Regions from separate parts of the Eubacterium sp. BIOML-A2 genome, predicted to be linked through region 1. Evidence: a T-box and tRNA genes for the amino acid it is inferred to sense, from the RefSeq annotation. Region 1 holds a T-box; the other holds one or more tRNA genes.

Region 1 (7,450 bases):
ATATCAGCCACCTCTTATATTATCTGTTTGCCAACCTGATCGACGACAGTAAAGAAGAGCTCAAACAAAATAACCAAAAACTGCTCCAGCAGTCCAGGATCAATGAATCCATACAGCGTTACAAGGCCGAAAATATCAGTACTGCTTCCTATCCTTATGAAAAGGAAAAGGATCTGATCGCAAAGGTAAAGGTAGGCAATGTGCACGAGGCCAATGCGATACTCAACGACCTGCTCGGCTATGTGCTGTTCTCGGAGGGAAACAGCATCGAGATCGTGAAGTCAAGGGCTATTGAGCTGTGTTCTCTGCTTTCCAGGGCGGCAATTGAGAGTGGTGCTCCTACTGATAACATTTTAAAATTGAATAACCATTTTTTGAAAAACCTGCAGCAGATTACCACCATGGATACGCTTTGTTTGAAACTGCAGGAGATTGTAGAGGCCTTTTCTGAAAGTATGTTTAACTACATTCCTTCCAAAAACAGTGAACTCGTTAAAAAATCCATGCTTTATATATCGGAACATTTTAACGAACCTATTACCTTGGAAGATGTTGCCTCCCACGTTCATCTCCATCCGTCTTATTTTTCTACCATGTTCAAGCAGTCCACCGGCTCTTCCTTCAAAGAGTATCTGAACATGGTGCGTATAGAGGAAAGCAAACGCCTGCTTTCCAATACGGATTTTTCAATCATTGATATCGCCGTGGCTGTAGGTTTTGAGGACCAGAGTTACTTTTCCAAAGTGTTTAAGAAGTATACCGGACTGACGCCTAAGCAGTACCGGTAGCAATTTCATTTTCCAATATTGATATTTTTTTTTAAATAAGCTTAAAAAGAGCCAAAAAACAGAATATTTTTCATAAAAACCTCCCCGCAGTTCTTCTATACTTGAGTCATCAAATACAAATAAAAAGAAGAGAGCCAGGAGGTAATATTTTATGAAATTGAATATGAAACAGTGGATCGCAGATACAATCAATACACCGGTTAAAAAGGCAATGCCGGTATTATCATTCCCTGCCATCAGTTAATGGACATAACGGTAAAGGATCTGATCTCCAGCAGTGATCTGCAGGCACGGGGTATGCAGCTGGTTGCAGAAAACACAGACGCCGCCGCTTCTGTCAGCCTGATGGATGTGTCCGAGGCAATGATTTACTGCTATGAGGAACCGGATATGGTACATACCGTTCTGGAAAAAGTCACGAAATTCATCATTAACTACTGTACAGAATACAAACGTGTAGGCGCTAACGGTATTGTTCTGGCTGAGCCTCTTGCCGGACTGCTCTCCCCAGCGCTTGCCGAAGAATTTTCAGCAGATTATGTAAAACAAATTGTTGATGCCGTTCAGGATGACGAATTCATCATTGTATACCATAACTGCGGAAACTGCACGATACAGCAGATCGACTCAATTATCGCAACCGGATGCCCGCTGCTTCACTTTGGCAATGCGATCAGCATGGCAGAAATGATGCCGCATATCCCTGCTCATATCGCTGCTGCCGGCAACGTATATCCTGCTTCTCAGTTCAGAAACGGAACGGTGGAGTCCATCAAAATAGAGACGAAAGCCGTTATGGAAGCATGCTGTAAGTATCCAAACTTTGTAATATCTTCAGGATGCGACATCCCTCCGCTTTCAAAATGGGAGAATATACATGCATTCTTCGAAGCTGTCAATGAATTTTATGCAAACTAAAGCGAAAGGAAGAAAACGGCTTAACCGGCCGCTTTCTTCCTTTTTGTTTCCCACTTTTGCTTTTTCATTCCGGAATCAAAATCTTATCATTGTATTTTCTCTGACCACCGCATAAGTGATCCCGTCCAGCTTAATCTTCGGCTGTATCATGACGCCTTCGGGCGCATATTTTCTGGCAGCCCGCTCACAGACATTATCCACTCCGGTGATCTTTTCTACGAACTCAGAATGAGAACTGACGGCTTCGATTTCCTGCAGTTCGTCAGCTGAATACGTTGCGAAGGGAACCCGGCACTCTTGTGCAAGCTCCAGCAGTCCTGCCTCGTCCCTTTTCAGGTCAATGCTTGCAAGGGCCTGGATCTGGCAGAGGGATACGCCCAGCTCTTTTAGGAGGACTTCCAGCTTTTCCTTCAGCCTGGCCCCGGGGGTTCCTCTTCTGCATCCGACCCCTGCCACAAGATTCCTGGGCGGAAGAAACAGGATGTTTTTCCCCTCTTTTATCTCTGTCCCTGCATCTGCCACCGCAATCCCCAGCGGCAGTCTGCTCAGCTCTTCCAGGCAACGGCAGACACACAGTTCCTCCGGCATCCTGCCCTCCACTGGATAAGCACTGTAAAACCCGATCTTCTTTCCCTCCAGTACAGCTGCGGAAATCTCCTTTGCAAGCCTGCGGCTCCCGATGTGCAGATGGTTTTCTTTTGCAAATACATCCACAGCAAACTTATTCTGTACATCGGTTGCTGTTGTAACTACCGGTACTGCCCCCGTCTGCTCTGCGATCAGCATTGCCAGTCTGACAGCTCCGCCTACGTGGCCCGAAAGAAGCGGAATGACAAATCCGCCTTTTTCATCCATAGAGAGCACGGCCGAATCCCGGTACTTATCCGCCACCCATGGAGCAATATAGCGGATTGCAATTCCTGCCGCCCCGATGAACAGAAAGGAGCAGCTCCCCCATCGCACCCCAATCCATTGTTTTAGATCTTGATCCATCGGATTCATACCGAATCCTGCGGCAAAACGTTTCGTTGTATAACTTACGCACTCGTAACCTGCCTTTGCCAGCAGCGCATTCAATTTTCTGTTCAGCCTGCACCCTTCCTCCGTAAAACTGAATATGACAATCGGTTTCTCTTCTTTTCCTTTATTTTCCATATATATCTCCCCCGAGAACTACAAAAAACTGATCTGGTACCCGCTGTCCTTAAGTACGCCAAGCGCCTTTTGTAAATTCCTACTCTTAGTCAGTATATAGTCTGTATTGTACGTTGATACCGCAAATATTCCGATCTTATGCCCTGCCAGCAGGCCTGCGATCTTAGAAAGTATCCCGGTCAGGGAAAAGTCCAGGGTTCCCTGGATGCGGAAAGCACGCCAGCCATTGTCGCAGGCAGCCGCATTGGACGGGACATACTGTGAACTGCAGACCAGGGAATTCTCCTCATCCGTTTTTCCAATAAAACAAAATTCATCCTTCATATTCACCTCTGACAGATCTGTTACCCTGCACACAGAAAACTCCTGCCTCAGCACCTCTATTATCATATGGCATTCCCTCCTGCCTCTTCTTTGATAAAATGGCGCAGGTAATGCCTGCATTACCCGCGCCGAATCTTCCCAATTACTTCTGCACAATATTTATAATCCTTCCGGGCACGTAGATTTCTTTTACAATCGTCCCCGTCAGTTTATCCGCAACCGCTTCTTTCCCGGCTGCTATGGCCGTATCTTTGTCTGCATCCGCCGCAATTGTTACAACGGCTCTTGTCTTTCCGTTGATCTGAACGGCAACTTCGATCTCATCGTCCTTCATCTTGGACTCATCGTATGACGGCCATCCTGCTTTGAATACCGTATCCGTATGCCCCAGCTGTTCCCACATCTCCTCCGCAAAATGCGGTGCAAACGGCGCGAGAAGTACTGCAATGTTTTCCAGTGTCTCCTGATCAATTCCGCCCTCTTTCTTAGCGATCTCGATCAACTTGTTATTATGCTCCATAAAGCCGGAGATTACCGTATTCAGGCTGAATGACTCCAGACGGGTCGTGATGTCATAGACCAGCCTGTTGCGCTGCTTGATCATTTCCTTCGTTGCTTTGATATCTTTGCCGCAGCTGTCCATGAGCAGATTCCAGAGGCGCTTCAGGAAACGGTTGACGCCGTCGATTCCGCGGTCATCCCACTCCGCGTCCAGCTCCGGAGGGCCTACGAAGAGCTCATACATTCTCAGGGAATCACATCCGTAATCTCTTACCAGGTCATCCGGTGAGACTACATTTCCCTTGGACTTGCTCATCTTAACGCCGTTCTTTCCGGTGATCATACCCTGGTTGAATAGTTTCTGGAACGGCTCATCAAAATCAATGGCCCCTATATCGCACAGGAACTTTGTGTAGAAGCGTGAATACAGCAAATGCAGTACCGCATGCTCAACGCCGCCGATATACATGTCTACGGGGAGCATCTCATCCGCTTTTTCTCTGGATACCAGTTCGTTCTGATTATGGCTGTCTACATAGCGCAGGAAATACCAGGAGGATCCTGCCCACTGCGGCATCGTATTGGTTTCGCGCTTTGCAGGCTTTCCACAGACCGGACAGGTACAGTTTACCCAGTCTGCGATTCCGGCAAGCGGTGACTCGCCTGTTCCTGTCGGCTCATAGGATTCTACATCCGGCAGGCGAAGCGGAAGCTCTTCTTCCGGAACCGGAACGGCTCCGCAGTCCGGACAGTGGATAATCGGAATTGGCTCTCCCCAGTAACGCTGGCGGGAGAATACCCAGTCGCGCAGCTTGTAGTTTACCGTTGCATGGCCGATTCCCCTTTTTTCAATCATATGCGGCGCCTCTTTTTTAAGCACAGCAGATTCCATGCCGTTCCACTCGCCAGAATTGATCATAGTGCCGGCAGCATCCGTGTAGGCCTCTGTCATGTGTTCAATCTCTACGCCGTCTTTTGCAATAACCTGCACGATCGGAAGATCAAATTTCTTTGCAAACTCAAAGTCACGGTCATCATGCGCCGGTACACACATAATGGCTCCTGTTCCATAATCTGCAAGTACATAGTCAGACAGCCAGATCGGTGTCTTTTCTCCGTTCAGAGGATTGATGGCATAACTCCCTGTAAATACCCCCGTCTTTTCCTTATCCTGCAGACGGTCTACATTGGACTTCATAGACGCATCGTAAATATACTTTTCTACCGCCTCTTTTGTCTCCGGTACGGCCAGCGATGCCGCCAGTTCATGCTCCGGAGCCAGCACCATGAAGGTGGCTCCATATAAAGTATCTGGTCTAGTCGTGTAGACCGTGATCTTCTCTTCTCTTCCGTCAACCGGAAAATCCACTTCCGCCCCGTAGGATTTACCGATCCAGTCGGACTGCATCTTCTTCACCTTCTCCGGCCAGTCCAGCTTGTCCAGGTCGTTCAGGAGGCGTTCCGCATAAGCAGTAATTTTCAGCATCCACTGGCGCAGATTTTTCTTGGTCACATCCGTACCGCAGCGCTCGCATTTTCCATTCACAACTTCCTCATTTGCCAGGCCGGTCTTACAGGAGGGACACCAGTTAATCGGGAATTCCTTCTCATATGCAAGACCTTCTTTAAACATCTTTACAAAGATCCACTGGGTCCATTTATAGAACTCCGGATCTGTTGTATTCACTTCCATATCCCAGTCATAGAGCGCAGCGATCTCATCGATCTGGCGTTTGATGTTAGCCACATTCTCAGCTGTGGATTTTGCCGGATGAACGCCCATCTTGATGGCATAGTTTTCCGCCGGAAGGCCGAAGGCATCCCATCCCATCGGATGCACAATATAATGGCCCTGCAGCAGTTTATAGCGGCTCCAGACATCGGAGATCACATAACCTCTCCAATGGCCTACATGAAGACCGTTTCCCGAAGGGTACGGGAACATATCCAGGCAGTAATACTTCTGCTTCTTATTCCCGTCATCGTCTACCTTGGGATTCACCGGGTTCTCCGCCCACTTCTCCCTCCACTTCTTCTCAATTGCTTTGTGATTGTACACAATCTTAGACATTACAATATCCTCCTACATTCAACACTTTATAAAAAGCCTTTTCATCTCATTAAGAGACGAAAAGGCTTTGACTTCCGTGGTACCACTCTCATTCACCCGGCAGCTCCCGGATGCACTCATTTCTTCTGTAACGGGAAGTCCCGCTTTTATCTACTGCTGTTTCAATAAAAGAACTCCGAGGCGAGTTGGGAGTTTACGCTTCTGCCTCACACCTTCCGGCAGTTCTCTGAAAACGATAGGCTCTTAGTACTCCTCATCCCAGTTTCTGCAATATTCTTATTTATTATAGGAAGAATGTTAAAATAAGTCAAGTAGTTTTCTCCCTGATTTCATAATTTGTTGCACCTGCGAATACTTTTCACGCCCGTTTACCATCTAAAACGGAGATGGCGTCTGCCTTTTCCGGTTATAGCGGTCGGCCGCGCCCCCCGCCCATAGGGAAACAAAAACCTGAGGTACCAGTGTCGCGATCGTTGCAGCCGTAATCCATGCCCCGGAAGACGTTTTCAGTGTTGATGTGGGTATTAAAATCTATTTCATCCCCATTTGTTTCAGCCTGGCAAAGTAATCCCTGCTCTCCGCGGCAACTACTCCGCTCAGTGAAATCAGAGCTACGAGGTTCGGAAGCGCCATCAATGCGTTAAAAATATCTGCAATATTCCAGACAGCCTCCACCGTCATATAAGGTCCGATAAAGATTGCAAGGATATACAGCCACCTGTAAGTTTTCACCGCCTTCATATTTCTGTTTGACAAATATTCCAGGCAGCGTTCTCCGTAATAGTTCCACCCCAGTATCGTAGTGAAAGCAAAAAACACAAGGCACAGCATCAGGGCAAAGGATGCCACAGCCGGCGGAAACGGCAGTCCCTGCTGGAAAGCAGCTGTCGTAATCTCCACCCCTTCCAGTCCCGTATTCCACGTCCCCGCAATCACGATAGATAATCCGGTCATGGTACAGATTACGATCGTATCAATAAAAGTCCCCGTCATGGACACCAATCCCTGGCGCGCAGGCTCTTTTGTCTGAGCAGCTGCGGCAGCGATCGGGGCGCTTCCCAGGCCAGCCTCATTCGAAAAGATCCCCCTTGCAATCCCTTTCTGCATGGCAATCATCATTGTTCCCATCACACCGCCAGCAAGTGCGCTGCCGGAAAATGCGGATTTAACAATCAGCGCAATCGCTCCCGGAATTGCCGGTATATGAGTCAGCAGGATGATCAGCGCCAACAGTACATAGAGAACCGCCATGAACGGCACAACAATCTCCGATACCTTTGCAATACGCTTAATTCCTCCAATCACAACCAGCCCCACACAGAAGGTCAGGATAATTCCCGTAATCACGGTTGCCCATGAGTATGTACCGCCGAACATATTAACCGTGTTGGCGAGATCCGGATCAAAGAAATTCTTCACGGCAGAGGCGATCCCGTTAACCTGCGTAAATGTACCAATTCCGAACAGGCCGACACCTGCTCCAAAAAAGGCGAAAATCTTTGCAAGCCACCGCCAGTTCTTCCCCATTCCATTTTCTATGTAATAGAAAGGACCGCCCAACACATGCCCTTCTTCATCAATAGTACGGTACTTAATAGAGAGAAGCCCCTCTGCATATTTCGTCGCCATACCAAAAAAAGCAGCAACAATCATCCAGAATAAAGCCCCCGGCCCGCCAGCAGCAATCGCCGTA
Region 2 (7,450 bases), on a different contig from region 1:
GCCGTAACGGCACCCGCCGCATGCTGGAGCTTCTGGAAGGGATAACGGAAGGGGATGGCCGTCCGGAAGACCTGGAGCTTTTAGAGGAACTGGCGGAGACGATCAAACAGACTGCCATGTGCGGCCTTGGGCAGACAGCTCCTAACCCGGTACTTTCCACTTTAAAATATTTCCGTGGGGAATATGAATCCCACATTTATGATAAACACTGCGCGGCAGGTGTCTGTGCGGAACTTCAGACCTCACCGTGCCGAAATGCATGTCCGGCAAATGTTTATATTCCGGGTTACCTTTCTCTGCTGGCAGCAGGGCGGACCGACGATGCCTACCGTCTGATCCGGCAGGATAATCCATTCCCGGCTGTGTGCGGGCGTGTCTGCACCCATCCGTGTGAGGATCACTGCCGAAGGGCGCAGGTGGATGAGCCTGTTGCTATTTGTTCTGTAAAAAGATTTATCGGGGATTACGCGCTTCGGGATGATTATAATATCCCGATGGTGGAGCCGCTGCCGTCTACCGGAAAGAGAATATCCGTCATCGGAGCCGGCCCGTCTGGCCTGACTTGTGCCTATTACCTGGCAAACCTGGGGCATGAAGTACATATATACGAAGCAGAATCCGTGGCCGGCGGCGTTTTATATTGGGGAATCCCCGAGTACCGGCTGCCTAAGCAGGTTCTCGAGAAAGAGATCCATGCCATCGAAAAGAGCGGCGTCCATATCCATCTGAACACCAGCATAGGTACAGACTTGAGCTTTGATGATATGCGCAGCCAGTCTGATGCTGTTTACATTGCGGCAGGGACCCAGGCTTCCCGTCTGCTCGATATCCCGGGCGAGGAACTGGAAGGCGTGGAAAGCGGCGTCGGATTCCTGAAACGCGTTGGGTTGAAGAAAGACCTGTCCGTACCGAAACATCTTGTTGTTATCGGCGGGGGCAGTACGGCGATTGATGTTGCGAGAACCGCCGTCCGCCTCGGCTCAGAGCAGGTTACCGTAGTCTACCGCAGAACAGAGCAGGAGATGCCTGCAGGCAGGGAAGAGGTAGAAGAGGCACGGGAAGAGGGCATTGAGATTATATCATTGGCGTCCCCGCTGGAATTCGTGGGTGAACAAGGCAAAGTGACTGGGGTTCATCTGATCCGCCGCCGTATAGCGGAATTTGGCAGCGACGGGCGCAGGCTGACCAAACAGCTGCAGGGTTCGAACTTTACCATCGATTGTGACGGTGTCGTTACTGCCATAAATCAGGATGTGGACCACAAGGTTTACAGGACGACCAATGTGGGGATGGATAAGACCGGCAAACTGGAGATCAATAAATATACCAGACAGACTGCAGAGAAAGGCATATTTGCGGGAGGCGATGTCAGCCCATGGGGCAAGAATGTTGTGATCCAGGCCATTGCCGACGGCAAGCAGGCCGCCGTGAAGATCGATCAGTACCTGGGCGGAACAGGGGAATTGAACAAGGGGCAGCAGTTCGACATTCCGGAAATCGAACTGGAAGTGAACGAACCCCATGACCGTTACCCGACCAGATGCCTGAAACCGGAAGAACGGACCGGCAATTTCCGGGAAGTAAACTGTGGATATCACAAGCTGGACGCTATGGCAGAGTCCCTGCGCTGTCTGCATTGCGACAGGCGGTAGCAGCGGGAACCCATAACAAGACAGAGACCAGGAGGTTAATATGATACATTTAACAATAAATGGAAAGCCGGTGGAGGTATTGGAAGGCTCCACCATCATGGAAGCGGCAGAGGCTTCCGGCATCCGCGTGCCCAGCCTGTGCCATATGAAAGATGTCCACCAGTACGGTTCCTGCCGTATCTGCGTGGTGGAAGTGGAAGGGATGAAGAACCTGCAGGCGTCCTGTATGGTAAAGGCCAGAGAGGGCATGAAGGTGCGAACCCATTCTCCAAAGGTTCTGGAGGCCAGGAAGGTTCTGTATGAACTTCTTTTGTCCAATCATTCACAGGACTGCCTGAATTGCAGCCGTAACCAGAGCTGTGAGCTGCAGGCCCTCGGATATGAGCTGGACGTGTCTGAAAGCCGTTTTGAAGGCGCAGTGTCCGAGGGGCATGTGGACATATCCCCGTCCATTACCCGTGATACCAGCAAATGCATTCTGTGCCGCCGCTGTGTGACTGCCTGCGCGGGAATACAAAAGGTAGGGGCAATTCAGGCGCAGAACAGGGGATTTGAGACTACGGTCAGCCCGGCGATGGGGCTGCCGCTTAATTCCACATCCTGTGCGATGTGCGGGCAGTGCACCATCGTCTGTCCCACCGGAGCACTCAAGGAGACAGATGGCCTGACACCGGTTTGGAAGGCCTTGGCCGATCCCAGGAAGCGGGTGGTGGTTCAGGTGGCTCCCGCCGTGCGTGCGGCTCTGGGTGAGGAATTCGGCCTGCCCTGTGGAACTCCGGTAACAGGTAAAATCGCCGCAGCCCTTCACGATATAGGATTTGATGACGTATTCGATACCTTATTCTCCGCGGATCTGACGATCCTGGAGGAAGGGACTGAGCTGCTGGGGCGCCTGAATGCGGCGCTGGCCGGCGAAGAAGCCGTGCTTCCGATGATCACAAGCTGCTCTCCGGGCTGGATCAAGCATGTGGAGCACCAGTTCCCGGAGGCACTGGGACATCTCTCTACCTGTAAGAGCCCGCATACCATGATGGGAGCATTAGTGAAGTCCTACTATGCAGAGAAAACGGGCACAGAGCCCGAGGATATGTTCGTGGTTTCGGTTATGCCCTGTACGGCAAAGAAATACGAGATTCAGCGGCCAGAGATGGAAGTGGAAGGAAAACGCGACGTAGATGCGGTGCTGACTACACGGGAACTGGCGCGAATGATTAAGAAAGCAGGCATCGATTTCGTAAAGCTGCCCGATGCAGAATTTGATGCTCCAATGGGGCTGGGGACCGGCGCGGCTGATATATTCGGTGTGACCGGAGGCGTAATGGAAGCCGCTCTGCGTACGGTTTATGAAGTAGTAACCGGGGAAGAACTGCCTTTTGAAAAACTGCATGTAACGCCAATTGTAGGTCTTGAGCAGGTGAAGACGGCGGAGATCACCATTGGGAAAACGCTGCCGGAATACGCGCATCTGCAGGGCGTGACGGTGAAGATTGCAGTGACCAGCGGCCTGGCAGGGGCATCCAGACTTATGCAGGAGGTTGCGGATGGTGCATCGCCATATCACTTCATCGAGGTGATGGGATGTCCCGGCGGCTGTATCAACGGCGGCGGCCAGCCGCGGTGCAGTGAGGAGGGATATCGTGAAAAGAGGTCGCGGGCCCTGTACAGCGAGGATGAACGCAAGGTGCTGCGCAAGTCCCATGAGAATCCGGATCTGATGAAACTATATGCAGAATTTCTGGGAGATCCGAATGGACATAAGGCTCATGATCTGCTGCATACACATTATGTTCCGCGGGGAAAATATAACCAGCTGGCAGAATGAGCCGGTTTCAATAAGTTTAGTGAGGATTCTCCCAACTCTATAGGGGGAGAGGTGAATCAACAAAAACAGCGGTGTATCGATCCATCCCGGTAAAGGGATATGGAGGGATACACCGCTGCTGCATGTCGTTATTCTCTGTTAGGGCAATTCTTACAGTAAAATGGATCGGCAAGAATCTTTTGGATCTGACGCTCAATCTCTTCTTCTTTGTCATCGTCCATATCAACGGTAATCTTCTTCAATTTGAATGAAGCTACGGCTTTATTCACTCCCGTTAAGGTGCTGATATGTGTTTCCGTCACTTGAGAGCAGTGTGTACAGGTTACGTTGTCTAAGGTATATACTTTTCTCATTTCTTTCCCTCCTCTTAGAGATTGGGTGATTTTCGGCTCATACGAAAGAATTGCCTGATTCCATGAACAACAATGAAGCAGCTGAAAATATCTTATGCCGGCGTACACTCTGGGGTCTTTTTTCTCCGTCCTATTTCCACCCTTTTGGCTACAATATACTTATAGTTTCATTATATGGAAAAGAAAAAATGCTGTCAATGGGCCTTTAGTAGTAGAATTATTTAAACAATCTTAAAACAGCGTTGTGCCGCTTAAACCCATAAAAGGAGTATTGAGCGATACAGCGCTGTTTCAAGAAGATTCCGGAGCACCCGGAATCTAGTACTGGTTTTAGAACTACAACGATTCAAGTGGAGATACTTGATAAACCATGAACAAACTGTGCAACGAATGGCGGACATTGAATGGTAAGCTGTCCGCAGCCATTCTCTATATGACTGTACGAAATTACTTTGGTCTGCCCGAATTATCTGTTAGGACAAGTCTTACAGTAAACAGGGTTCTCTATTAAGTTGAGAACCTGGCTTTCAACCTCTGCTTCTTTGTCATCATCCATATTAACAGTTACTTTTTTTAATTTAAAAGAAATCATTGCTGATGTTACGCCAGGAATGGCACTCATTTTAGTTTCCATCACTTGTGCGCAGTGTGAACATGTTACATCTCCTAAGGCATAAATTTTTTTCATCGTTTCCCTCCTCTTAGTATGGGATGAAACAGGGGCAGTTGAAAGAAGCGCCTCTGTTATGAGCAGCAAAGCTATGCCGATGCATGCTTTGGGCCTTTTTCATGTCCTGTTTTCACCTGTTTTTGGCTACAATAAATTTATAGTTTCATTATATTTAAAACAAAAGATATCGTCAATGGGCCTTTAGTAGTAGTGTTTGGTCAAGTTGCTGCTGAACATACAGAGATACGTATTAGTATGTGCAGGTCCATTGGCATACGTGCATCCTCCCGGAGGAGTTTTATGATATAGAAAATTCCAAAGGAATTTCCTATATCATAAAAAAGAGAAGCCTTAATATATTAAGACTTCTCACTTCTCAATCAATGCGGAAGAAGAGACTTGAACTCTCACAGGATAAACTCCCACTAGAACCTGAATCTAGCGCGTCTGCCATTCCGCCACTTCCGCTCGACAAGTGATATTCTATCATAAGCTACCGGACTTTGTAAACCCCTATTTTAAAATTCTTTACCTTTAGGCATTTTAGATGAATTTTCTGAATTCAGAAGGTGTTTGTAGTCATTGTTCAAGACAAGGAGATTCATTGGCCTGCACCGATACTTGAGGAGGTGCAGTGAAATTGCAAAGCCTCCTCACAGCACCCCAAACAGATCTGCCACATCCTCAGTATTAATGATCCGGCTGCCCGGGTTTTCTGCATTTGCCAGAATGGATTTATAGTACTTACCTCTTTCCGCAGCTTTTACAAATGGGTATACATCAGAGGCCAGCTGGTTTTCAACAATTTCGAATACTGTATCTTTTAATCGATTGTTCGGCATTGTAATTTCTGAGGGCGGCTCTCCCTACATCCTACAAATATTCCTCTTGACAAATAAGCTATTTGCTATTATACTTTGATAATCAAAGTATTTTAAGATAAAAGTATTTGGATAAAAATAAAATTACGAATTCAAACATGGAGATAGAATATGATAGGAAAGATATGTGGAACAGGTTCTTATGTGCCGGAGCATTTTCTGGATAACGATGATTTAGCCAGGCTGGTCGATACCAGTGATGAATGGATACGGGAGAGGACCGGTGTTGTGAGGCGGCATATTATTGAGGATGACACGACTGTTTCCATGGCTGTGAAGGCGTCCCGGGCAGCGCTGGAAGACAGCGGCGTGGATCCAAAGGAGCTGGATTTGATCCTGGTATCGACGTTCACTTCAGAGGTTCTGCTTCCCTGTACGGCGTGCGAGGTGCAGCGGGAACTGGGGGCTGTCAATGCGGCCGGATTTGATTTGAATGCGGCATGTACGGGGTTTCTTTTTGCGTATAATACAGCCCAGGCCTATATTGCTTCCGGGATGTACCGGACGATCATGGTGATTGGGGCGGAAAGTTTATCGAATACGGTGAACTGGAAAGACAGAGGCACCTGTATTTTGTTTGGGGACGGGGCTGGGGCGGCCGTGCTCAGAGCTGAAGAAGGCACCCTTTATCAGCCGGTTACCCATTCTGACGGGGGGAAAGGAAATGCGCTAACGTGTATGAGCAGGCACCGCAAGGACCGGTTACCTGATGAACAGGACACGGACTCTTATATGAAAATGAACGGCCAGGCCGTGTTTAAATTCGCAGTTAAGAAGGTGCCGGAGGCAGTTCTGGAGGTTTTGTCCGGGGCGGGGCGCACTGCGGATGAGGTGGATTATTTTGTTCTTCACCAGGCAAACCAGAGGATCGTAGAGGCTGTGGCGAAAAGGCTGAAACAGGATATCAGTAAATTTCCCATGAATATGCAGGAATATGGGAATACATCCTCGGCCAGCATTCCCATCTTATTAGATGAGTTGAACCGGAAGGGAACGCTCAAAAAGGGCGATAGGCTGGTACTGTCGGGGTTCGGGGCAGGGCTTTCCTGGGGAGCGGCCTTTCTGGAATGGTAGAGGCGGTATATCAGGTAATTTTCTATAGAACAGGAATTAGAAACAGGTAATTGAAACGGGTAATCTCCGGCTGGATATAAGGCTGAATATCAATGTTCAGTTCATTATTTTACGATGTACCAGGCCGGATTACATAAATAAATAATAAATATAAAGAAAAGAGCATGAAAGGAATTTAAAACTATGTTAGAAAAAGTAAAAGAAATCGTAGCAGATTCATTGGGAGCAGACAGCAACACAATTACAGAAGCAACTTCATTCAAGGATGACCTTGGAGCAGACTCTCTGGATCTGTTTGAAGTTGTGATGGCATTTGAGGAAGAATTTGATGTGGAGATTCCATCTGAGGATCTGGAGCAGATCGCTACAGTCGGAGACGTTGTAAAATATTTAGAAGCGCACAAATAATAAGTACTTGAAAGAAAGGTTGTTAGTATGAAGACGAAAGTAACCGAAATATTAGGAATTGAATATCCGATTATCCAGGGTGGAATGGCATGGGTTGCTGAACATCATCTTGCAGCCGCCGTATCAGAAGCTGGCGGACTTGGGCTGATTGGAGCGGCGAGTGCGCCGGCAGACTGGGTACGGGAACAGATCAGGGAAGCCAAAAAGATTACAACGAAGCCTTTTGGCGTAAATATTATGCTGATGAGTCCTTACGCGGACGAAGTGGCAGAAGTGATTGTGGAGGAAGGCGTTAAAGTCGTTACAACAGGCGCCGGTTCTCCTGAAAAATATATGAAGATGTGGAAAGAGGCGGGGGTTAAGGTGATTCCGGTCGTTGCCTCTGTTGCACTTGCTAAACGAATGGAACGCTGCGGGGCGGATGCTCTGGTAGCGGAAGGTACGGAAGCCGGCGGGCACATTGGTGAGAATACCACCATGGTTTTAGTTCCGCAGGTTGCGGATGCGGTGAGTATCCCGGTGATTGCCGCAGGCGGCATCGCGGACGGCAGAGGAATTGCGGCGGCATTTATGCTGGGTGCGCAGGCCGT

Evidence for each region. A T-box is a leader RNA that pairs with one kind of tRNA and senses whether it is charged. The one in region 1 lies ahead of leuS (leucine--tRNA ligase), so its partner is inferred to be a tRNA-Leu.
Region 2: it encodes a tRNA-Leu, which carries the amino acid that the T-box ahead of leuS (leucine--tRNA ligase) is inferred to sense. The anticodon was not compared.

The regions. Positions count from the first base shown of each region.
Region 1 is NZ_WKZK01000044.1:24,789-32,238, reverse strand. It holds gene GKG43_RS15230 (PocR ligand-binding domain-containing protein) at 1-788, shown strand, start outside; gene GKG43_RS15225 (uroporphyrinogen decarboxylase family protein) at 1,086-1,706, shown strand; gene GKG43_RS15220 (cobalamin biosynthesis protein) at 1,782-2,861, opposite strand; gene GKG43_RS15215 (ACT domain-containing protein) at 2,880-3,251, opposite strand; gene leuS (leucine--tRNA ligase) at 3,328-5,757, opposite strand; T-box leader at 5,807-6,026, opposite strand; gene GKG43_RS15205 (sodium:alanine symporter family protein) at 6,289-7,450, opposite strand, start outside.
Region 2 is NZ_WKZK01000038.1:28,708-36,157, forward strand. It holds gene GKG43_RS13830 (NADH-ubiquinone oxidoreductase-F iron-sulfur binding region domain-containing protein) at 1-1,652, shown strand, start outside; gene GKG43_RS13835 (NADH-dependent [FeFe] hydrogenase, group A6) at 1,693-3,474, shown strand; gene GKG43_RS13840 (heavy-metal-associated domain-containing protein) at 3,603-3,827, opposite strand; gene GKG43_RS13845 (cation transporter) at 4,294-4,515, opposite strand; tRNA gene GKG43_RS13850 (tRNA-Leu) at 4,882-4,965, opposite strand; gene GKG43_RS13855 (hypothetical protein) at 5,151-5,339, opposite strand; gene GKG43_RS13860 (beta-ketoacyl-ACP synthase III) at 5,490-6,452, shown strand; gene GKG43_RS13865 (acyl carrier protein) at 6,636-6,860, shown strand; gene fabK (enoyl-[acyl-carrier-protein] reductase FabK) at 6,888-7,450, shown strand, end outside.